2 regions of the Neisseria polysaccharea genome follow, and region 2 is predicted to be linked to the other one. Evidence: riboswitches for the same ligand, from Rfam matches in the RefSeq annotation. Region 2 holds a riboswitch; the other holds the start of a gene.
The links. Region 2 has a riboswitch for thiamine pyrophosphate ahead of thiC (phosphomethylpyrimidine synthase ThiC). Riboswitches for the same ligand answer to the same signal wherever they lie in the genome.
Positions count from the first base shown of each region.

Region 1: another riboswitch for thiamine pyrophosphate. It lies ahead of RDY34_RS06830 (FAD-dependent oxidoreductase); the one in region 2 lies ahead of thiC (phosphomethylpyrimidine synthase ThiC).

Region 1 covers NZ_CAUJNZ010000009.1:3,999-15,657, reverse strand. Annotated here, with positions in the region: gene rfaE2 (D-glycero-beta-D-manno-heptose 1-phosphate adenylyltransferase) at 1-263, shown strand, start outside; gene RDY34_RS06865 (bifunctional biotin--[acetyl-CoA-carboxylase] ligase/type III pantothenate kinase) at 260-2,038, shown strand; gene RDY34_RS06860 (SPOR domain-containing protein) at 2,050-2,916, shown strand; gene RDY34_RS06855 (hypothetical protein) at 3,407-3,586, shown strand; gene RDY34_RS06850 (thiazole synthase) at 3,680-4,468, opposite strand; gene thiS (sulfur carrier protein ThiS) at 4,544-4,738, opposite strand; gene RDY34_RS06840 (DUF4304 domain-containing protein) at 4,853-5,500, opposite strand; gene thiE (thiamine phosphate synthase) at 5,636-6,253, opposite strand; gene RDY34_RS06830 (FAD-dependent oxidoreductase) at 6,274-7,374, opposite strand; TPP riboswitch at 7,532-7,636, opposite strand; gene tldD (metalloprotease TldD) at 7,864-9,348, shown strand; gene RDY34_RS06820 (amino acid ABC transporter permease) at 9,498-10,157, shown strand; gene RDY34_RS06815 (amino acid ABC transporter permease) at 10,147-10,815, shown strand; gene RDY34_RS06810 (amino acid ABC transporter ATP-binding protein) at 10,817-11,548, shown strand; gene RDY34_RS06805 (amino acid ABC transporter substrate-binding protein) at 11,623-11,659, shown strand, end outside.
Region 2 covers NZ_CAUJNZ010000016.1:18,457-30,115, forward strand. Annotated here, with positions in the region: gene ptsP (phosphoenolpyruvate--protein phosphotransferase) at 1-279, shown strand, start outside; gene RDY34_RS09235 (ABC transporter ATP-binding protein) at 401-1,339, opposite strand; gene RDY34_RS09240 (NUDIX hydrolase) at 1,348-2,223, opposite strand; tRNA gene RDY34_RS09245 (tRNA-Met) at 2,405-2,481, opposite strand; TPP riboswitch at 2,631-2,730, shown strand; gene thiC (phosphomethylpyrimidine synthase ThiC) at 2,821-4,722, shown strand; gene RDY34_RS09255 (hypothetical protein) at 5,490-5,633, shown strand; gene RDY34_RS09260 (M48 family metallopeptidase) at 5,660-6,349, opposite strand; gene RDY34_RS09265 (lysophospholipid acyltransferase family protein) at 6,346-7,089, opposite strand; gene gmhB (D-glycero-beta-D-manno-heptose 1,7-bisphosphate 7-phosphatase) at 7,118-7,681, opposite strand; gene RDY34_RS09275 (LTA synthase family protein) at 7,825-9,477, shown strand; gene RDY34_RS09280 (aromatic amino acid transporter) at 9,547-10,788, opposite strand; gene ubiG (bifunctional 2-polyprenyl-6-hydroxyphenol methylase/3-demethylubiquinol 3-O-methyltransferase UbiG) at 10,956-11,659, shown strand, end outside.

The sequences.
Region 1 (11,659 bases), on a different contig from region 2:
CTTTGGAGAACCGTGCCGCCGTTGCCGCCGCGTTGGAAAGTGTGGATTTGGTTACTTGGTTTGACGAGGATACGCCGGCGGCGTTGATTGAGGCGGTCAAACCTGAGATTTTGGTCAAGGGCGGCGATTGGGCTGCGGATAAGATTGTCGGTGCGGCAGAAACGCTGGCGCGCGGCGGTCAGGTGTTTTCAATTCCGTTTCTGCACCAGACTTCGACAACGAAGACTTTGGCAAAAATCCGTGCGGCAGAGGGCGGAAAATGACGGTTTTGAAGCTTTCGCACTGGCGGGTGTTGGCGGAGCTTGCCGACGGTTTGCCGCAACACGTCTCGCAACTGGCGCGTGTGGCGGACATGAAGCCGCAGCAGCTCAACGGTTTTTGGCAGCAGATGCCGGCGCACATACGCGGGCTGTTGCGCCAACATGACGGTTATTGGCGGTTGGTGCGCCCCTTGGCGGTTTTCGATGCCGAAGGTTTGCGCGAGCTGGGGGAAAGGTCGGGTTTTCAGACGGCATTGAAGCACGAGTGCGCGTCCAGCAACGACGAGATACTGGAATTGGCGCGGATTGCGCCGAACAAGGCGCACAAAACCGTATGCGTGACCCACCTGCAAAGTAAGGGCAGGGGGCGGCAGGGGCGGAAGTGGTCGCACCGTTTGGGCGAGTGTCTGATGTTCAGTTTCGGCTGGGTGTTTGACCAGCCGCAGTATGAGTTGGGTTCGCTGTCGCCTGTTGCGGCAGTGGCGTGCCGGCGCGCCTTGTTGCGTTTGGGTTTGGAAACGCAAATCAAGTGGCCAAACGATTTGGTTGTCGGACGCGACAAATTGGGCGGCATTCTGATTGAAACGGTCAGGACGGTCGGCAAAACGGTTGCCATCATCGGTATCGGCATCAATTTCGTGCTGCCCAAGGAAGTGGAAAACGCCGCTTCCGTGCAATCGCTGTTTCAGACGGCATCGCGGCGGGGAAATGCCGATGCCGCCGTGTTGCTGGAAACGCTGTTGGCGGAGTTGGACTCGGTGTTGTTGCAATATGCTCGGGACGGATTTGCGCCTTTTGTGGCGGAGTATCAGGCTGTCAACCGCGACCACGGCAAGGCGGTATTGCTGTTGCGCGACGGCGAAACCGTGTGCGAAGGCACGGTTAAAGGCGTGGACGGACAAGGCGTTCTGCACTTGGAAACGGCAGAGGGCGAACAGACGGTCGTCAGCGGCGAAATCAGCCTGCGGCCCGACGACAGGCCGGTTTCTGTTCCGAGGAAGCGGGAACCGGAACGTTTTTTGCTGTTGGACGGCGGTAACAGTCAGCTCAAGTGGGCATGGGTGGAAAACGGCATATTTACAGCAGTCAGCCGTGCACCGTACCGTGATTTGTCCCGTTTGGGCGCGGAGTGGGCGGAAAGGGCGGATGACCGCGTCCGTATTGTCGGTTGCGCCGTGTGCGGGGAATCAAAAAAGGCACAGGTTCAGGAACAGCTCGCAAGTACAATCGAATGGCTGCCGTCTTCCGCTCAGGCTTTAGGCATACGTAATCACTACCGTCATCCCGAAGAACATGGTTCCGACCGTTGGTTCAACGCCTTGGGCAGCCGCCGCTTCAGCCGCAACGCCTGCGTCGTCGTCAGTTGCGGCACGGCGGTAACGGTTGACGCGCTCACCGATGACGGGCATTACCTCGGCGGGACCATTATGCCCGGCTTCCACCTGATGAAAGAATCGCTTGCCGTCCGAACCGCCAACCTCAACCGCCCCGCCGGCAAGCGTTATCCTTTCCCGACCACCACAAGCAACGCCATAGCCAGCGGTATGATGGATGCGGTTTGCGGCTCGATAATGATGATGCACGGCCGTTTGAAAGAAAAAACCGGGGCGGGGAAACCGGTCGATGTCGTGATGACCGGCGGCGGCGCGGCAAAAGTCGCAGAAGCCCTGCCGCCTGCATTTTTGGCGGAAAATACCGTGCGTGTGGCGGACAACCTCGTCATCCATGGGCTGCTGAACCTGATTGCCGCCGAAGGCGGGGAAGATGAACATATTTAGGGAATACAGAGATGAAATGGTTATTTATCCTTTTGGTTGCGATTAATATTGCCGTATTCGGCGGTACGGTAGGCTACAAACTGACACTGAAACAGGCCGGCAAAATACCGGAGGCACAGAATGCCGCAAACAATTTGCAGGTTCAACCAGTTGCCCCAACTATGCCGGTTGTTCGGAATATTCCGGCATCCGGTTCTGCCGTTCAGGCGGCATCTGAATCGGATACAGGCGTACTGCTTGGTGCAAGCGACATCCTGACCGAAGAACAGGCGGAGCAGTTGCGCTTGAAGAAAGAAGCGGAGCAGAAAAGGCTCAAAGAGAAAAAACAGCGCGAGGAAAAAGCCCGCCGCGAAAAACTCGCCGCCGAAAAGGCGCAGGCGGAACGCGAAAACGGCGCGGCGGATGCCTTATGCGCCGCGCAGGCAAGCCTCACGATGGACGAAGACGACTACCACCGGATCAAAGGGCTTTTGGGCAAATGGTCGCACGTTGCCAGCAGAAGTGTCGAAAAACGCACCGCCCAAGCCAAATCCGCCGGCAAAACCTACCGCGTCGTCCTGCCCGTTTCAGCCGATGCCGAAAATCAGGCGGCGGAGCTGTCTGCCAAAGGTTTCAACCCCATACCGTTTGACGGCGCATTGAGTTTGGGTGTCGGCAGCAGCCGGGAAAACGCCCAAGCCCTGCAAAGCCGGCTTGCCGGCGCGGGATTCGGTGGGGCATATATTGTTGAACGCGCTGCCGAAACCGGCCGGCAGGACGATTCTTTGAGCGTGTCGCGTATGACGGTTTTGTTTACCGGCGTGAATGTCGCCGATGCGGACGAAATCCGTAAAATCACGTCCCCATACGGCAAACTGAACCTCAAGTCTTGCAAATAGGCGCGAAAGCCGGACAATAAATGCCAAACCCACCGCGAAGGTGGGTTTGGCATTTCGGTTTTGAGTATCTGATATATAAAAAGGGAATGTATGTCTCGTATATGCCGACTCCAAGTGTGAAAGTGAATGATGAGGGAATACAGTGTTTAATGGTTCGGAATTGACGACTTCCGAGTGGTTTTAATTATACGCTAATAATAATAATTATCAATAAAAATTTAAAAATAAATGTGGATTTTTTGTAATGCTATGAAAAATAAACAAATTAAACTATTCGCCGATGTTTGTGATTTGGGTCGGCAAACTTTCATTGTGCCGGACAAATCGGGGTCGGCAGGCATAGCTGAGGGCTTCGTGCCTGACAGAAATAAGGTTGCCCGTGTTTGAACATCCGTCCAATTTGGCGCGGACAGGGTTGTCATTCGGGGGTGTTTGAGCGTGGATTCGGGGATGCAAAAGCGGTAAAACCGTTGCGGATGAAGGCTTACGGATGGCTTTAGGTATTTTTAAATGTATTCAAACAACAACAAAACGCTTCTTCTGTTGCCGTACTTGGGGCTTGCGCGGCAGCCTGCGCACCGTGGAGGCCGGATGTTTCGTTGGTTGCGGTGTCGGGGCGGGCGGCAAGGTTTTCCGGCCGGTTTCCCTGTTCCTCACGACAAAGCCGTGATGCCGGGGAATGGCGGTTTGTCCGTTTCAGGCTGCCGCCGTTTTGAGCCACGATGCCGTCTGAAGCCTTCAGACGGCATTTTTGCCGCCTTTTTCAATATTCCGCCGAATGCCAAAACGGTTGTCCGACTGTCGGCGTACTGGCTTGCGCTTTGGTGCGAGCCTCGACCGGTTCGGCTTCAAATGCCAGCCGTCCGGATTCGACGGCGAGTGCGAAGGCGTGCGCCATATTGACCGGATCGCCGCTGCGGGAAACGGCGGTGTTCAAAAGCACGCCGTCAAAGCCCCATTCCATCACTTGTGCCGCCTGTGAGGGCAAACCCAAGCCCGCGTCGATAATCAGCGGCGTGTAGGGCAGGCGTTCGCGCAGGACGTTCAACGCGTAGGCGTGAACCGCGCCCAAACCCGTGCCAATCGGGGCCGCCCACGGCATCAACGCCTGACAGCCTGCGTCGAGCAGGCGGCGGCAGGCAATCAGGTCTTCGGTGCAATAAGGCAGCACTTTGAAGCCGTCTTTAATCAGGATTTCTGCCGCTTCGACAAGTTGGAACACATCCGGCTGCAAGGTGTCGTCATCGCCGATGAGTTCCAATTTTATCCAATCGGTTTCAAACACTTCGCGCGCCATTTGCGCCGTCGTTACCGCTTCCTGCACGCTTTGGCAGCCTGCCGTGTTCGGCAGGACGGGAACGCCGGTTTCTTGAAGCAGCGACCAAAACCCCTGACCGTGCGCCTCGCCGCCGCTTCCCGCGCGGCGCAATGAGACGGTAATCATCGCGGGTTGGGCGATACGGACGGATTGTTTGAGGATTTCAGGGGTCGGGTAGGCAGCCGTGCCGAGCAGCAGCCGCGAGGGGAAAGTTTCTCCGTATAGGGTGAGCATAAAAATTCCTTGATATGTTTGGGATACGATGCCGTCTGAAAGCCGGCGGCGTGCCTTTGGGGCTTCAGACGGCATTCAGCCGCCGACGACGGGGCGGACGATATCGATTTTGTCGTTTTCGTTCAAAACCGTTTCCGCATACGCGCCTTTGGGGACGAAAACGGTGTTCACCGCCACGGCAAAAGGCTGTTGCGGCGCGGTTTGGGCGATGAGGTCGGCAACGGTCGTGCCGTGAAGTTCGGCGGGTTCGCCGTTTAAGATGATGTTCATGGTTTCTCGATATTTCGGTGTTTATAGAGGTTTTTAGACGACCTTTGTAAATGTTGGGTTGCAAGCGAACCTGCAACATTTGCGTCCATTAATATTTTTATGTTCAATTATTTATTATTTTTCTATTTCAATCCCATTAATATAGGCAAATTTAATCATAGTATCTCCAACAAATTCACATATGTCTAATGAAATGCTTTCCTTTGGTAATTCATTCAAAGAATTATAAAAACCAATATACTTTTTTCTTAATTTGTCTTTTTTGATTATTTTATTAAAATACTGCTGCGCCTTAGCTTTTCCGCTAAAATAATAGATGTAATACAATAAATTATAGTCATTCATATCCTCATTTATAATTTTTTCAATATTGGTTTCTGTGTCCTCAAAATCGTCAAATAACGGTATTATATGCTCCCTTATAAGTTTGCTAACATCCTCTACCGTATATTTATAGCTTGCTCCTGCTAACTGCCACCAAATCCAAGGTTTTCTATTTATCAAGCTCCCCAACTCTCCGCCATATATAAAACCATTATTGATATTTGCCTTTTTCATATCTTTTGAGTAAATGGCGATATGTGGAATAAATTGCACGCTACACTGATAATTGTGCCTATCAGCCTGAAAATAGATTTCAAATGTAATATCCCTGTTTTTAGATACTCTCTTTAATTTCTGCCCCTTAGAAATTATCTTAAAATCAGGAAATTTACTTGCTATTTCTTGCCATGCTTTTTCACATAACTCTCTTGGTTTCATTGTTATCAAATTGCTCCTTATGTATCTTTTTAAAATTTTAAAATATGATAAAAATGAATAAAATAAAAAATAAATTCCTCTGTAAATATATTATTTGGTACGTCTGGTTTTAGACTTTATTATTTTCAGACGACCTTATTCATTCCACAAAGCCTGAAACGCTTTAACCACGGCTTCGGGGTTTGTCGCTTCGGTAACGGCACGGACGACGGCGAGTGAGGAAACGCCGGTTGCCAATACCTCTTCAGCATTGTTCAAATCGATGCCGCCAATGGCGACGACGGGCGTGCCGCCTGCCTGTTTCACATATTCGCGCAGTTTGTCCAAGCCTTGCGGGGCGGTGGGCATTTGCTTGGTCGTGGTCGGGAAAATCGCGCCGCTGGCGACGTAGCTGGGGTGTACGGACAGGGCGCGGTCGAGTTCGGCAACGGAGTGCGTACTCAAACCCAAGCGCAAACCGGCGGCGGCTATGGCGGCAAGGTCGGCGGTGTCCATGTCTTCCTGCCCGAGATGCACGCCGTATGCGCCCGCTTCTATCGCCTCGCGCCAGTGGTCGTTGATGAAAAGCTGCGTGCGGCTGCCACGGCAGGCGGCGACGCAGCGGGCGATTTCACGTTTCAATTCATCGCCGTGCAGGGTTTTGCAGCGCAGTTGCACCGTGTCGGCACCTGCTTTGACCATGCGCTCCACCCAATCGGCGGTGGGAACAACGGCGTAGAATTTGAGCGGAGATTTCACGGGTGGGAAGGTCATGGGGTTCCTTTCAGACGGCTTTAATCTTGTCTTCGGATATACGCCAAACCGCTTTCTTCATCACGTTCGGGCGCGTCTTTTCCGTCAAACAGTGCCACTGCCAATCTGACGGCGGCGGCGGTTACGGCGGGGGAAATCATAAAGCCGTGGCGGAAAAGGCCGTTGATTTCAATCAGGCGTTGGGCGCGGCTGTAACGGATTTCGGGGTTGTGGTGATTGAGCGTGGGGCGCAGTCCGGCGGCGATTTCGAGGATTTGCGCCTCGCCGAAGGCGGGGTGGACGGCATAGAGTGCGGATAAAAGTTCCAACCCTGAACGTACGCCGGCGGGGGCTTGGCTTTCGCTTTCGATTTGGGTCGCGCCGATGACGAAGACGTGGTTTTCTTTCGGGGCGATGTAGAGCGGATAACGCGGGTGCAGCAGGCGCACGGGGCGGTTGAGCGTGATTTCGGGTGTGTAAACCCGTGCCACTTCGCCGCGTATGCCGCGCAGGGTGCTGGTGTGTTCGGCAGAAGCATTCCAAGCGGTTTTTGCGCCGTAACCGCGGCAGTCGATCAGCCAGTCGTATTGGGCTTGCAAGTCTTCGGGAGCGCATTCGTGTTCCCAATGGCAAGGGACGTTCAGTTCGTCCAAAGCGTCGGCAAGTGCAGACAATATTTGCCGCCCGTCGAGCTGTCCTTCGGTCGGCAGGTAGATGCCGTCTGAAAAACGTCCGCCGAGTTGCGGTTCGCGTTCGGCGATGTCGTCAGCGTGCCAACGGACGATTTCGTCATCCGCTACGCCGCCGCGTTTGAGATGGCGGACGAACTCGCTGGATAATGGCTTGTCCTGTCCGTGCCACACAATCAGGCTGCCGTTTTCCTGCATCATCGTGTGCGTGTTCAGAAGGCATCGGATGCCGCGCCAAAGCGGAATGCTCTGCCTGCCCAGCCTGATGACTTCAGGCGTGGCTTCGACCGCTTCCGCCGCAGGCGCGAGCATGGCGGCGGCAACATAAGCGGCGGCGTGTTCGCCTTGGCGGGTGCCTTTGTCGAAAAGTGCAATCTGATAACCTTGTTCTGCAAGCTGCAGTGCGGTCAGCCTTCCGGAAAGGCCGCCGCCGAGGATGGCGATACGGGTCATGACGGGTTCCTTTGCAGGTATCGCGATTTGTCGGAAAAAAGGCGTGCCGCCGCTGCGGCGGGTGAGGGTTGTTGTGAGGCATTGCCCGACATATCAAGTCCTTAAGAAACATGAAAATGGGGCGGGGAAGTGCGGAAGAGGGAACGGAAGCCCGAAAGGGCAGGGAGGTTTTGTTTCCTACGCAGGCATTACCCCGACAGGTTCTACGGATTCTGCTTTCGCAATCTCAGCCGCCCGATGGGCGGCACTCCGACAAGAAGGCTTTAAGTTTACACAAAGCAACGTGCGTTGGCAAAATTCTTACATTTTCGGCGGCACGGCGCATTTCTATAGTGGATTAACAAAAATCAGGACAAGGCGACGAAGCCGCAGACAGTACAGATAGTACGGAACCGATTCACTTGGTGCTTGAGCACCTTAGAGAATCGTTCTCTTTGAGCTGAGGCGAGGCAACGCTGTACCGGTTTTTGTTAATCCACTATATAACAAATGCCGTATAATCAAGCCCCTGATTTTTTATGCGCCGACACTATGCATCCGACCTATTCCGCCGTACAGGCACGGCTGCTCGAAGCCAACCGCCTTTCCCCCGAACTGCTCGCCAAAAGCCTGTGCATCATCGGCGCGCACCACGTCGATTATGCCGACATCTACTGCCAGCGCACCGCCTATGAAAGTTGGCATTTGGAAGAAGGCATCGTCAAATCGGGCAGCTTCCAAATCAATCAGGGCGTGGGCGTGCGCGCCGTTTCGGGCGATAAAACCGCCTTTGCCTACGCCGACAGCCTGTGCATCGATTCGATAAACCGTTCCGCCCGCGCCGTCCGTGCGATTGGGGCGGCAGGCGGCAAGGTGTCCGCCAAAATGCCGTCTGAAACGCGCGGCAAGCCGGTTTGTTCCGCGTCCGACCCCATTGCCGGCCTCGATTCCGCCGCCAAAGTCGCGCTGTTGAACAAAGTCGAAGCAATCGCCAAAGCCGCCGATCCGCGTATCGTGCAAGTGATGGCCGGTTTGACCTGCGAATACGATATGGTGTACATCGCCCGTTTGGACGGTAAACACGCTGCGGATATTCGTCCGATGGTGCGCCTGAACGTTACCGTCATCGCCAAACAGGGCGAGCGTCGCGAGCAGGGCAGCGCGGGCGGCGGCGGACGCTACGACTTGGCTTATTTCGATGAAACTTTGGTACGGCAGTTTGTCGATTCCGCTGTCAAACAAGCCCTGATTAATCTCGAATCCCGTCCTGCGCCTGCCGGTGAGATGACCGTCGTTTTGGGCAACGGCTGGCCTGGCGTGTTGCTGCACGAAGCGGTCGGACATGGTTTGGAAGGCGATTTCAACCGCAAAGAAACCAGCGTTTTCTCCGGACGAATCGGCGAGCGCGTGGCCGCCAAAGGCGTTACCGTTGTGGATCAAGGCGATATTGCCGACAGACGCGGCTCGCTCAATATCGACGACGAAGGCAACGAAACCCGCCGCACTGTATTGATTGAAGACGGTATTTTGGTTGGCTATATGCAGGACGAAACCAATGCCCGCCTGATGGGCACGCAATCGACCGGCAATGGTCGCCGTGAAAGTTACGCTTCCGCCCCTATGCCGCGTATGACCAACACCTTTATGGAAAACGGCGGCTACGAACCCGACGAAATCATCGCGTCCATCGACAAAGGCATTTACGCCGTTAACTTCGGCGGCGGACAAGTGGACATTACCAGCGGCAAATTCGTGTTCAGTGCATCCGAAGCGTGGTGGGTGGAAGGCGGCAAGCTGCAATATCCCGTCAAAGGCGCGACCATTATCGGCAACGGCCCCGAAGTGCTGAAACACGTTTCCATGATAGGCAACGATACTGCGTTGGATAGCGGTGTCGGCGTGTGCGGCAAAGAAGGGCAGAGCGTCCCCGTCGGCGTGGGACAACCGACCTTGCGGATTGATGCCGGACTGACTGTCGGCGGTAGCGAAATCTGACGCGGAATCCGGTACGATGCCGTCTGAAAGGTTTTCAGACGGCATCGCCTTATTCTTTTTTCCGATGTTTGATATTCCCAAGCATTCTTTAACATTATCTTGCAAGTTCATTAAAATACCGCCTTTCGTTAAGCTGATTTCTGATTCTGATGAACTGGCCTTATTTAATCGATGCCGTACCCAAATTCGCCGATGCGGCAAAGCTGACGCTGGAATTGTCGGTATATGGCATCGTTTTGTCGTTGCTGTTCGGCCTGCCCGTTGCCGTGGTTACAGCATACCGCATCCGCCCCTTCTACGCATTGGCACGCGCCTATATCGAGCTGTCGCGCAATACGCCCCTGCTGATCCAATTGTTTTTCCTGTATTACGGCCTGCCGAAAATGGGCATTAAATGGGACGGTTTCACCTGCGGCGTAATCGCACTGGTTTTCTTAGGCGCAAGCTACATGGCGGAAGCCGTCCGCGCCGGCATCCTCGCCGTACCAAAAGGGCAGGTAGAAGCGGGCAAGGCAATCGGTTTGAGCCGCTTTCAAGTGTTCCGCTATGTCGAATTTCCGCAGGCTTGGGCGGTCGCTTTTCCGGCTGTTGCCGCCAATATATTGTTTTTAATGAAAGAAACATCCGTCATCAGCGCGGTCGGTATTGCGGAATTGTTGTTTGTTACCAAAGATGTGATTGGTATGGACTACAAAACCAACGAGGCTTTGTTTTTGTTGTTTGCCGCTTATTTGATTATCCTGCTGCCTGTATCTTTGTTGGTACGGCGATTGGAAAACCGCATACGGAGTGCGAAATATGGCGTTTGAATGGCTGTTTGAAGGAAAAAATGCGGCACGGTTGGGCGAAGGCCTGCTCTTAACGGCACAAATTTCTTTAATCTCTGTTGCGGCTTCTTGCGTATTAGGCACGCTGTTCGGTTTGGTTTTGCGTTCGCGCAACCGGCTTGTCCGCTTTATCGGACGGTTTTATCTCGAAACCATCCGCATCGTGCCGATTTTGGTGTGGTTGTTCGGACTGTATTTCGGTTTGTCCGTGTGGACGGGCATACACATCGGCGGATTTTGGGTCTGCGTTTGGGTTTTCACGCTTTGGGGCATCGCCGAAATGGGCGATTTGGTGCGCGGCGCACTGGAATCGATTGAAAAACACCAGGTCGAATCGGGTCTTGCGCTCGGCTTGAGCCGCCGCCAAGTGTTCCGATACATCGAATTGCCGCAAAGTGTCCGCCGCGCTTTGCCGGGGGCGGTTAATTTGTTTACGCGAATGATTAAAACCAGTTCGCTCGCCTCGCTTATCGGCGTGATTGAAGTGGTCAAAGTGGGGCAGCAAATTATTGAAAACTCGCTGCTGACGCAGCCCAATGCTTCATTTTGGGTTTATGGACTGATTTTTATGCTGTATTTTTTATGTTGCTGGCCGCTGTCGCTGCTGGCGGCAAAGCTGGAACAAAAATGGGAACACTGATATGGCTTTATTGAGCATCCGCAACCTGCACAAACAATACGGCGGCGTAACCGCCATCCAATCTTTAGACTTGGACTTGGAAAAAGGCGAAGTGATTGTGTTGTTGGGTCCGTCCGGCTGCGGCAAATCCACCCTCCTGCGCTGCGTCAACGGTTTGGAGCCGCACCAAGGCGGCAGCATCGTGATGGACGGCATCGGCGAATTCGGCAAAGACGTTTCCTGGCAAACCGCCCGGCAAAAAGTCGGTATGGTCTTTCAAAGCTATGAATTGTTTGCCCATATGACCGTCATCGAAAACATCCTCTTAGGCCCGGTAAAAGTACAAAACCGCAACCGCGCCGAAGCGGAAGCACAAGCTGACAAATTATTGGAACGCGTCGGTTTGTCCGACCGCAAAAACGCCTATCCGCGCGAACTTTCCGGCGGACAAAAACAGCGCATCGCTATTGTCCGCGCCCTGTGCCTGAATCCGGAAGTCATCCTGCTGGACGAGATCACTGCCGCACTCGACCCCGAAATGGTGCGCGAAGTCTTGGAAGTGGTTTTGGAACTCGCCCGCGAAGGGATGAGTATGCTCATCGTAACCCACGAAATGGGGTTCGCCCGCAAAGTTGCCGACCGCATCGTCTTTATGGACAAAGGCGGCATTGTCGAATCGTCCGACCCCGAAACCTTTTTTTCCGCACCAAAAAGCGAACGCGCCCGCCAATTTCTGGCAGGTATGGACTACTGATTTACCGCAAACCGTCCGAACCCCCTTTCAGACGGCATTTCATCCCAAGCAAACATTCAAAAAGGAGATTCCCAATGAAACTGAACGCCAAACTCAAAGCCCTGTTGGCTT
Region 2 (11,659 bases):
GCCAACCGTATGGAAAAAGACGTGTCCGTGTGCGGCGAAATGGCGGGCGACACGGCGTTTACCCGCGTTTTATTGGGTATGGGGCTGCGCCGTTTTTCGATGAATCCCAACAACATCCTGCCCGTCAAAAACATCATCCTGAACAGCAATATCGCACAGCTCGAAAACGATATTGCCAAAATCGTCCGCTGCGAGGACGAGGAAAAGGCGGAAAAGCTGATCAAACAGATGAACAGCGCGCCGGCAGGGGAGGAAGCCGAAGCCAAAGTGCGGAAATAAATATTGTTGACAATAGAAAAAGATTGCAGTCAAATAACGCCCTTAGAAAAAATATAGCTGCTTTGGTAAAAAAATGCCGTCTGAAAGGTTTTTCAGACGGCATTTTGTTTTTAAGGAAGCATCAACGGAAACGGACGATTTCCTTGTCTTCGATATGGATGCGTACCGTATCGTTTCCCGATATTTCACCGGCGTGCGGCATATCGAGGTTCAGCCACAGGATGCCGTGTTTCGGATGGAGGACGGATAGGCTGAACGATTCGGGCAAACAGGTACGGGATAATACGCGGCACTCCATGCCGTTTTGGTCGAAACGCACCGCATGTTGCGGAATATGGCGGTCATCGTCGGTATTGGGCAGCCCCATCAGTCGGGCGACCTGCACGCAGGACGGTGTTTTGACCAATGTTTCGGGCGTGCCGTATTGTAGAATTCTCCCTTCATGCATCACGGCGATTTCGTCTGCCGTCGTACAGGCTTCTTCGGGCGAATGAGTCACCAAAACGGCAGGGATGCCGCCCTTGCGGATGCGTTCGGCAGTCATGCGGCGCAGCCGGTCGCGCAAATGCGTGTCCAAACTGGAAAACGATTCGTCCAGCAACAGCAGGGAAGGGCGGACAACCAAAGCGCGCGCCAGTGCCAACCGTTGCTTCTCGCCTCCGGAAAGTTTTTCAGGCTTGCGGTGCGCCTCGTTTTCCAGCCCGACTTCGGCAAGTGCCGCCATGGCAAGGCGTTCGGCGTCGGCTTTCGGCATTTTTTGCATTTTCAAACCGAATGCCGCATTTTCCAGCGCACTCATATGGGGAAACAGCGCGTAATCTTGAAACATCAGAGAAATACGGCGTTTTTCGGGCGGCATACGGGTAATGTTTTCCCCGTTCAGCCGAATTTCGCCGCCGTCCGGACGGACAATCCCCGCAATCATATTCAGCAGGGTGGATTTTCCGCAGCCAGACTGTCCCAAAACGGCAAGTATTTTGCCGTGCCCGACAGTCAGGCAGATGTCATCGGCGACGGTTTTATTGCCGAAGCGTTTGCAGACTTTGTTCAATTTGAGCATACCGGTTCCTAAGTCCTGATGCCGCGAAGCCAGCCCGACAGAGGGTGGTTCGGGGCGATTAATCCGTAACGGTCGAATGCGTCCAGCGTAACCAGTTGGGCATCGTGCATCATGCGTCCGGACAACATAGCATCCGACAGGCCGCCAATGTCCATCTTTTCAAAACCCGCCACTTCGCCATCCTGATTTTCAGGCCGGAAGGTTTCGGGCAGGACGGCATCGAATACATACAGGATTTCATTGTGTACACCCCGGCTGACGGGGCGCAGGCTGTGCAGCCGCGATACCGGGCGGATAAACGGAAACAGCGTTTTATCCAAACCGGCTTCTTCGCTGCTTTCGCGGCACACGGCTTCAGACGGCATTTCGCCGCCGGAAACACCGCCGGCGGCAGTATTGTCGAGCTTGCCGGGATCGACTGCTTTGTGCGGACTGCGCCTGCCTATCCAGAAATGCCATCGGCCGTCCGATTCGGTCAGACCGTTGAGATGGACGGCGCGGCTGAGCAGTCCGAACGGACGGAAAGCGGCGCGTTCGAGCGCGAACAAGGGATTGCCGCCGCCGTCGGTCAGGTCGAAACACTCGTCGCGCCAGCCGTGAAGCAGTCCCGCCTCTTTCCATATTCGGGCGAGGTGCTGCAAGCGGCCGCCCATATCCGGCCAGCCGTCCGCATTCAGGAAAATGCCGTCTGAAGACTCCGAGCAGCCTGCCTCCCAGTCTTTCTGAACGCGCTCCGCCCATTCCGGCGACAGGTTTCCCAAAGGCAGGCCGTTCAGATACAGCGTTTTCCAGCAACTTTTTGCACCGTAACTTGCCTTTGCCCACTCGAATAGGGCATCAAGGTCGTGTTTGCTGACGGATTCGGTAAAACGGACGGTCGGCATAGTCGGCTTTCTTGAACATAATGCGGAAGATTGTAGCCAAACCGCCTGAATTTGCAACCGCAAACAGACGGCGGGCTGCCGTTCCGATATTGCGGCAGGAAGGAAAATCCGGCAAAAAACGGAGGTGGCAGGAAACAGGCAAAACAAAACCCCTCGGCATTGAACCGAGGGGTTTGATATTTGGTTGCGGGAGCAGGATTCGAACCTACGACCTTCGGGTTATGAGCCCGACGAGCTACCATGCTGCTCCATCCCGCGTCAGAAAACGAAACTATACGGCAGATTTTTTATGTTGTCAAACATTACTTCCGCGAAAAATCATAAAATTTTGCCGTCCGTCGGTTTATGCCTGATTTGAAATATTATTTTCTTTACAAAAATCCAAGCCCGTGTTTTAATTTTGCCCAACATCGAAACAGGGGTGCTGCCTGATGTTCAGGCGGCTGAGAAATACCCTTTACACCCGATCGGGATAATACCTGCGTGGGGAGTTTTCACGGATTCTGCCTTTCAGACGGCATCGGTTTTCAAATGCCGTCTGAAAACGCGAAACGCTCCTGTTTCTTTATTCTAAACGAGAAAACAGGAGCATTTTTTATGACTACACCAAAAAAAACCGCCAAAACTTCCGGCAACGAAGCGCGCGAACTTGCCGACTTGAGCGAAGACATCGGCATCCGCTTCAAATATCCGAACTCCGAACGCGTGTATCTGCAAGGCAGCCGCGACGACATCCGCGTGCCTTTGCGCGAAATCCGTCAGGACGACACCTACACGGCGCAAGGTACGGAAGCCAATCCGCCGATTCCCGTCTACGACACCAGCGGCGTGTACGGCGACCCGGCGGCACACATCGACCTGAAACAAGGTTTACCGCACATCCGCACGGCGTGGCTGGACGAACGCGGCGATACCGAAATCCTGCCCAAGCTCTCCAGCGAATACGGCATCGAACGCGCACACGATCCGAAAACCGCCCATCTGCGTTTCAACCAAATCACCCGCCCGCGCCGCGCCAAAGCCGGCCGCAACGTAACCCAGCTCCACTACGCGCGCCAAGGCATTATCACGCCGGAAATGGAATTTGTCGCCATACGCGAACGTTTAAAATTAGACGAATTGTCCCAAAAACCGGAATACGCCAAACTTTTGAAACAACACGCAGGGCAAAGTTTCGGCGCGAACATCCCGACCCGTCCCGACCAAATCACGCCCGAATTCGTGCGCCGGGAAATCGCCGCCGGACGCGCGATCATCCCCGCCAACATCAACCATCCCGAACTCGAACCGATGATTATCGGACGTAACTTCCGCGTCAAAATCAACGGCAACTTGGGCAACTCCGCCGTAACCTCCAGCCTGACCGAAGAAGTCGAAAAAATGGTGTGGTCGCTGCGTTGGGGCGCGGACACGATTATGGATTTGTCTACCGGCGCGCACATCCACGAAACGCGCGAATGGATTATCCGCAACGCGCCCGTCCCCATCGGCACCGTGCCCATCTATCAGGCTTTGGAAAAAACCGGCGGCATCGCCGAAGACCTGACTTGGGATTTGTTCCGCGACACCTTAATCGAACAGGCGGAACAAGGCGTGGACTATTTCACCATACACGCGGGCGTGTTGCTGCGGTATGTGCCGATGACCGCCAACCGCCTCACCGGCATTGTCTCGCGCGGCGGTTCGATTATGGCGAAATGGTGTCTCGCCCACCACAAAGAAAACTTCCTCTACACGCATTTCGACGAAATCTGTGCAATCATGAAGGCGTATGATGTGTCGTTCAGCCTCGGCGACGGCCTGCGTCCCGGCTGCATTGCCGATGCCAACGACGAATCCCAATTCGCCGAACTGCATACCTTGGGCGAATTGACCGGCAAAGCGTGGAAACACGACGTACAAGTCATGATCGAAGGTCCCGGCCATGTGCCGCTGCAACGCGTCAAAGAAAACATGACCGAAGAGTTGCAACACTGCTTTGAAGCGCCTTTCTACACCCTCGGCCCGCTCGTTACCGACATCGCCCCCGGCTACGACCACATCACCTCGGGCATAGGCGCGGCCAATATCGGCTGGTACGGCACGGCGATGCTTTGTTACGTTACCCCTAAAGAACATTTGGGGCTGCCCGACAAAGAAGACGTGCGCACCGGCATTATTACCTACAAACTCGCCGCCCACGCCGCCGACCTCGCCAAAGGCTGGCCGGGCGCACAGTTGCGCGACAACGCCCTGAGCAAGGCGCGTTTCGAGTTCCGCTGGCGCGACCAATTCCGCCTCAGTCTCGATCCCGAACGCGCCGAAAGTTTCCACGACGAAACCCTGCCCGCCGAAGGCGCGAAAATCGCCCACTTCTGCTCGATGTGCGGCCCCAAATTCTGCTCGATGAAAATCACGCAGGAAGTGCGCGACTACGCTGACAAGCAAAAAACCCAACAGCAAGGAATGGAAGAAAAAGCGATTGAGTTCGTCAAAAAAGGAGCGAAGCTTTACAGCTAAAACGTCAAGCAAAAAATGCCGTCTGAAGCCCGGAAAAAAGGCTTCAGACGGCATTCTTTCGCTTGTGAAAATGATGAAACAACCGATAATTAAAGTAATAAAATTTTATATTCACATAGATGGGAATGATGGGATTTAGGGTTCTGTTTTTCTGTCTTTTGTTTTTGAGGGAATGACAGGATTTGAGATTGCGGCATTTATCGGGAGCAACAGAAACCGCTCTACCGTCATTCCCGCGAAGGCAGGAATCTAGAACCCAACGCGGCAAAAATTTATCCGAAGCAACAAAAATCTTTTCATCGTCATTCCCGAGAAAGCGGGAATCTAGGGCTCGGAGTTGGAGAAACCGTTTTATCCGATAAGTTCCCGCACCGACAGACCTGGATTCCCGCCTGCGCGGGAATGGCGGTATATCGGCAGGCGCAGGATAAATGCGTAAGGCGGATGCGTAAGGTGGCGGGCTGTAGGGTGGGCTGTAGGGTGGGCTGTAGGGTGGGCTTCAGCCCACCGCATCCACCAAATCCCATAATCCAAGCAATTCCGCCGATTTCAACCAACTTCGCCAATTTCAACGATTTCAAAAATCCCACCAACTCCGCCGGAAACCGAAACCGCCGAATACCGCCTATTCCCCAAAAACCTTTGATGCGGTGAAATTGGTGGAATCGTTGGGCTGAAGCCCACCCTACATTTCACCCTACGGCTCGATGAATCGTCAGAAATACCCGAACCGTCATTCCCGCGCAGGCGGGAATCCAGACCTGTCGGTGCAGAAATTTATCGGTTTGACGGCGTTTCACTTCCCCTTCCATCCCGAAAAACGCAAAAAATACCGTCTGAAAGCGGCGGCAGCGGTATGTGCCGCCGGCTGTGATGCTGCCTTCCGGATGTCCGTTTGGGCGGAAGCCTGAATTGGCGGATGTCTGCCCGGGCAGCGTCAACCCAAGGCGAAAAGTTCCCTGCCGTGGATTTTGAGCCACTGTTTCGCTTCGTCCGCGTAGGGGGCGAAGCGGCGGGTCAGTTCCCAAAAGGTGCGGCTGTGGTCGGCGTGGGCGAGGTGGCAGAGTTCGTGTATGCAGACGTAGTCGGCAACGTATTCCGGTGCGCCGACCAGCCGCCAGTTGAGGCGTATGCCTGTGGTTTTGCGGCACACGCCCCAGAAGGTTTTGGCAGAGGTCAGCGAGGAGGAAGCGGGGAACAGTTGTGTGGTGCGGGCGTGGTGTTCGAGGCGGGGAAGCAGGTAGCTTTGAGCCTGCCGTTTCAGAAAGGTTGCCAACAGTGCCGCCTGTTTGTCGTGCGTGTCTTCGGGAACGCGGATTTCAGACGGCATCAGCAGGATTTTCGTGTCTTGATGGGCGGTGAGGGCAAGCTGCCTGCCGTGGAACCAGATATGTTCGGGCAGCCGGTTTGCTGTATTGTGCGGCGGTGTTTTTGCCAGTGTTCGCCGCAGGACGGCTTCGTTGTCGCGCAGCCAGCGGTTGAGGGCGGCGGCGGACAGGTGCGGTGGGACGCTGATACTGACGGTATGTGTGCCGATAGGGCGGATAATCAGGTTTTTCTTGGCACGGTGTTTGATTTCTATGGTCAGTTCCATGCCGTCTGAAAGAGTGTGGATCAAGGAGGTCATGCGGTTTCAGACGGCATTTTGGCGGCAAATGGGCCTTTGCCGGAAATAAGCGGTTGTTGCGTTTCGATGAGGTGTTCGCATTTTTCCATCAATTCGGCTTCGCTGCCGCTTGCGTGTGGGATGGTCGGACAGATGACGACGGTGATTTCCCCCGGATATTTCAGAAAGGAATTTTTCGGCCAAAATTCGCCGCTGTTGAGGGCAATGGGGACGATGTCCATCTCAAACATTTTCGCCATGCGCGCGCCGCCGAGCTTGTATTTGCCGCGTTTTCCGGGTGCAAGGCGCGTGCCTTCGGGGAAAATGGTAATCCAATAGCCTTCGTTTTTGCGCGCCAACCCCTGTTTTATGAGCTGTTCGTTGGCTTCGCGGCGGTTGTTGCGGTCTATGCCTATGGTTTTGACCAGCTTCAAACCCCAACCGAAAAAGGGGATTTTGAACAACTCGCGTTTGGCAACGTAAACCTGCGGCGGAAAAATGTCCTGGAGGGCAAGCGTTTCCCAGCCGCTTTGGTGTTTGGCGCAGATAACGGCGGGGCGGTCCGGAATGTTTTCCGCGCCGATGATGCGGTATTTGAGCCCGACGATGTGTTTGAGCGACCAGTTGAGGATGCCGACCCAGACCCGCGCCATCTTGTGCGCCCCGTCCCGGAAAGGCGAGGCGAGCAGCATAAAGGGAAAGAGGAAAATCAGGCTGGAACAGAGTATCAGCCAGTAAATCAGGTTGCGGATGATGAGCATGGTTTTGCCTTGTCGGAATGCAGTATGTTCAGTCGGCTTGTGGTGCGGCGTTTTCCTGCATGATGTATTGTGAGAAATCGAGCAGGGTATCGAAAACCTGTGTGTGTTCGGGCAATTCATGTCCGTGTTGGGAGAGCGTTTTTTTGCCTTTTCCGGTCAGAACCAGCGCGGGTTTTCCGCCGACGGCATCGATTGCCTGCAAATCGCGCAGGCTGTCGCCGACCAGCCAAGTTTCCGAAGCTTGGGCGTTGAAGCGTTCGAGGATGTCTTCAATCATGCCCGGTTTGGGCTTGCGGCAGCCGCAGCCGTCGGCGCCGGTATGCGGGCAGAACCAGATGCCGTCGATTTCCCCGCCTGCCTGACGGATGAGGCGGTGCATTTTGGCATGCATTTCGGTGAGGTCTTGAACGGTAAAATATTTGCGGCCGATGCCGGATTGGTTGGTGGCGACGGCAACGGTGCAGCCTGCCTGCGTCAGGAATGCCACCGCATCCATGCTGCCTTCGATAGGTATCCACTCGTCAACGGATTTGACGAAGTCGTCGCGGTCCTGGTTGATGACGCCGTCGCGGTCGAGAATGATGAGTTTCATCACGGTTCCTTTGGGTTGGGCAGGTTCGGGGATGGCATTATACTGAAATATCGGTGGAAATGCGCCTGTGCTGCATTTATAATGCACGCTTTCGATAATAATTCGCAACGGCACAGGTATGCCGTTTTGAGGAGTGGGGCGGGATGGTTGCCTATGCTTTCCTATTTTTGTTTGTAACAGCGGCATTGGTGCTGATTATCAGGTCGCACTACCGCTGGACGTATTTTTTCGCGTCCGCGCTGTTTGTCTTTTTGGCGGGCGGTATGCTGATGTTGACGGCGCAGTGGCAGCGCGCCTTGAATTTCGCTTCGGTCTGGTTTGTGGTGCTGATACTGTTCCACAGGCTGAAAATCCATTATTACAAACAGCCGTTGTTGATTTCCGACTTTTTGCTGATTGCCGACTGGCGGAATTGGGAAACGCTGTTCCATTATAAGGAAGCGGTTATCGGTATGGCGGGGCTGCTGGCTTTGGCGGCATATGCGGTTTTCGGCTGGAGCGGTGCGGATACTTTGGGTGTGCCGTGGCGGTGGGCAGGCGCGGCGTTGTTTGCGGCGGCGTTCGTGTCGATGTGGCATTTTTCCAAACATCCGGGCGCGGTAAAGACGTGGCTGGATTCGCTGCCGGACGACGGGCGCGACGTGTTTTTGAACCTGCCGATGTCCTGTCGGGCGGTGTTTTTCCAAGTACCCGTGTTCGAGGGCGACGGGGAAGCGTTTGCCAAACAGATGCCGTCTGAAACCCAGCCGTACGGCATGTCGGATGAAAAACCCGATATTGTCGTTACCCTGATGGAATCGACGCTCGATCCGCACTGTTTCGACTTTGCCGCCGCCAAGATTCCCGATTTGAAAATGTTCGGACGGCAGGAAGATACCGTATTTTCCTCACCTTTGCGCGTGCATACTTTCGGCGGCGCAACGTGGAAGTCCGAATTTGCGTTTTTGGCGGGTGTTCCGTCCACAGATTTCGGCGCGTTGGCAAGCGGCGTGTTTTACTCGGTCGTACCGCATTTGCAGACCGGTTTTGTCCGCAACCTGCGCGAACACGGTTATTTTTGCGTGGCACTCTCGCCGTTTACCAAGGGCAACTACAATGCCAAGGCCGCATATGACCATTTCGGCTTTAATCTGATGTTCCAGCCGCAAGATTTGGGCTATCCCGCGCCGATGGGCAAAAACCTGTGGCATATTTCCAGTGAGGAAATGATGCAGTATGCGCGGATGATTCTCGAAAAACGCCATCCCGATTTGGAAAACGTGTGCCAACCGATGTTCGTATATGTGCTGACCATGAAGGAGCACGGACCGTATCGGACGGATACCGACAATGTGTTTGATTTGGATGCGCCCGATTTGAATGCGAAAACCGTATCCGCACTTAATGACTACATCGGGCGCATTGCCGATTTGGACAAAGCAGTGGAAAGTTTCGACCGTTATCTGCACGAACGCGGCAAACCCTTTGTTTTCGGTTATTTCGGCGATCATCAGGTACCGTTTGAGGGCGTGTCCGTCAGGAAGAAATGGGATTATGCGCAGCCGGATTATGTAACGCAGTTTGCCGTCAGGAGCAATATTGCCGGCGGATTCGTACAGCGGCAGGATTTCCTCGACCTTGCCTTTGCAGGCGGCGTGCTGATGGAGGCGGCGGGTTTGGAAGCTAAAGACGGCTTCATGCGTGCGAATATGGCGATGCGCGGTTTGTGCGGCGGAGGGTTGGAAGACTGCCCGAACCGGGAGTTGGTCGGAAATTACCGCAACTATCTGTACGACGTTTTGAAAATTGCCCGTTAGCTTTTTGCCGCATGGCTGCAACGGTTGCGAAAATGCCGTCTGAACAGGGCTTCAGACGGCATTTTGCCTTTATCCTTTAAATACGGGGACGAGTTCCATTTGGCTCAATACCTGTGCGGCGATGTTGACGATGCCGAAAAGGAAGACCCAAACCATCAGCCACAAGCCGCCGTAAACTTTATAGGTTTTGCCTGCGCCGAATTTTTGGCGCGAATGGTAGAGCAGCATGGCGGGGATGATGCCTGTCCAGATGGTTGCCGCCAGGCCGACGTAGCCGATGGCGGTAACGAAGCCGGTGGGGAAGAGCAGGCAAGAAATTAGAGGCGGCAGGAAGGTTAGCGCGGCGGTTTTGGTGCGGCCGGAGATGCTGTCGTTCCATTTGAAGATGTCGGCGATGTAGTCGAACAGACCTAAGGTTACGCCTAAAAACGAGGTGGCGATTGCCATGTAGGAAAACAGGGACAATATTTTATCCATATTGCCGGTTTGGGCGAATTTGGACAGGGTTTCAATCAGGACGGAGACTTGCCCTTCGGCGGCGATGACGGGGGCGAACTCGTTGCGCGGCAGGTTGCCTTGGATGGCAATTTGCCAGAGGACGTAAATTACCAGCGCGACCAGTGTGCCCGTCCAGATGGACTTCGCCACTTTGGGCGCGTCGCCTTTAAAGTATTTGAGCAGGCTGGAGACGTTGCCGTGGAAGCCGAAGGAAGCGAGGCAGACGGGCAGGGCAGTGGCGACATAAATCCAGTAGCCGGTGCCGACGGGGGCTTGGGTGTCGAAGAGGATGGGCATTTTGGCATCGGCAATCAGGCCGCCGGTTGCCCAAATAAAGGTTAATACCATGCCGCCGATGAGGACGCTGGTGAAGCGGTCGACCAAGCGTGCGGATGCCCACACGCAAAAGGCGAGGATGCCGAAGAAGACGAGTTGTCCGACGGTGAGTGAAACGTCGCCGCCTGCCGCGCTGCCTAAGCCTTTGGCGGTCAGGTCGCCGCCGACGAAGATATAAGCGTAAGTGAGCAGGTATAAAACGAAAGCGACGGCGATGCCGTTGATGATGTTCCAGCTCCGTCCGAGCAGGTCTTTGACCATGGTGTCGAAGCTGGCGCCGTGAGGATAATGGGTGTTGACTTCCAAAATCATCAGGCCGCTGGAAAGCATGGAAAACCAGGTGTACAGCAACACGGCCAGCGAGCCGGTAAACCATACGCCGGATGTGGCGGTCGGGTTGGCAAGCATGCCTGCGCCGATAACCGTACCGGCGATAATCATCGCGCCGCCGAACAGGGAAGGGGTTTTGGTTGACATATTTTATCTTTCTGACGAAAAGCGTGGCCGCCATTATGCCGTAAAGTGCGGGGGGCTGTAAGGTGTTTGCAGTCATGCCGTCTGAAAGTCTGTTCAGACGGCATGACGTTCCATAGTATAATCTTTTTCCTTTTGGGCAACGGCGGACGCCGCCGTGTTTTTGAATGATGGGAGGCAGGATGTCTGACAGAAAATATAATGTGGACGCAGAGGAAATTGCCAAATTCAGCCGGATTGCCGACAAATGGTGGGACAAGTCGGGCGAATTCAAGTCCTTGCACGACATCAATCCGCTCCGGCTCGATTATATCGACGGACACGCGGATTTGTGCGGCAAACGGGTTTTGGATGTGGGCTGCGGCGGCGGCATCCTGGCGGAAAGCATGGCGCAGCGCGGCGCGGCGTTTGTCAAAGGCATCGACATGGCGGAGCAGTCGTTGGAAACCGCCCGCCTGCACGCGGCTTTGAACAATGTTGCCGATATCGAATACGAATGTATCCGCGTGGAAGACCTTGCCGAGGCGGAACCGCACTCGTTCGATGTGGTAACGTGCATGGAAATGATGGAACACGTCCCCGATCCCGCCGCCATCGTGCGTGCTTGTGCCAAGCTGGTCAAGCCGGACGGCATGGTGTTTTTTTCCACCATCAATAAAAACCCGAAATCGTACCTGCATCTGATTGTGGCGGCGGAATATCTGTTGAAGTTTGTCCCCAAAGGCACGCACGACTGGAAAAAATTCATCGCGCCTGCCGAGCTGGCGCGGATGTGCCGTCAGGCGGGCTTGGATGTGGCGGATACGAAGGGTATGACTTACCATGTTTTGTCGCAAACTTATGCCCTGTGCGATTCGACCGATGTGAATTATAT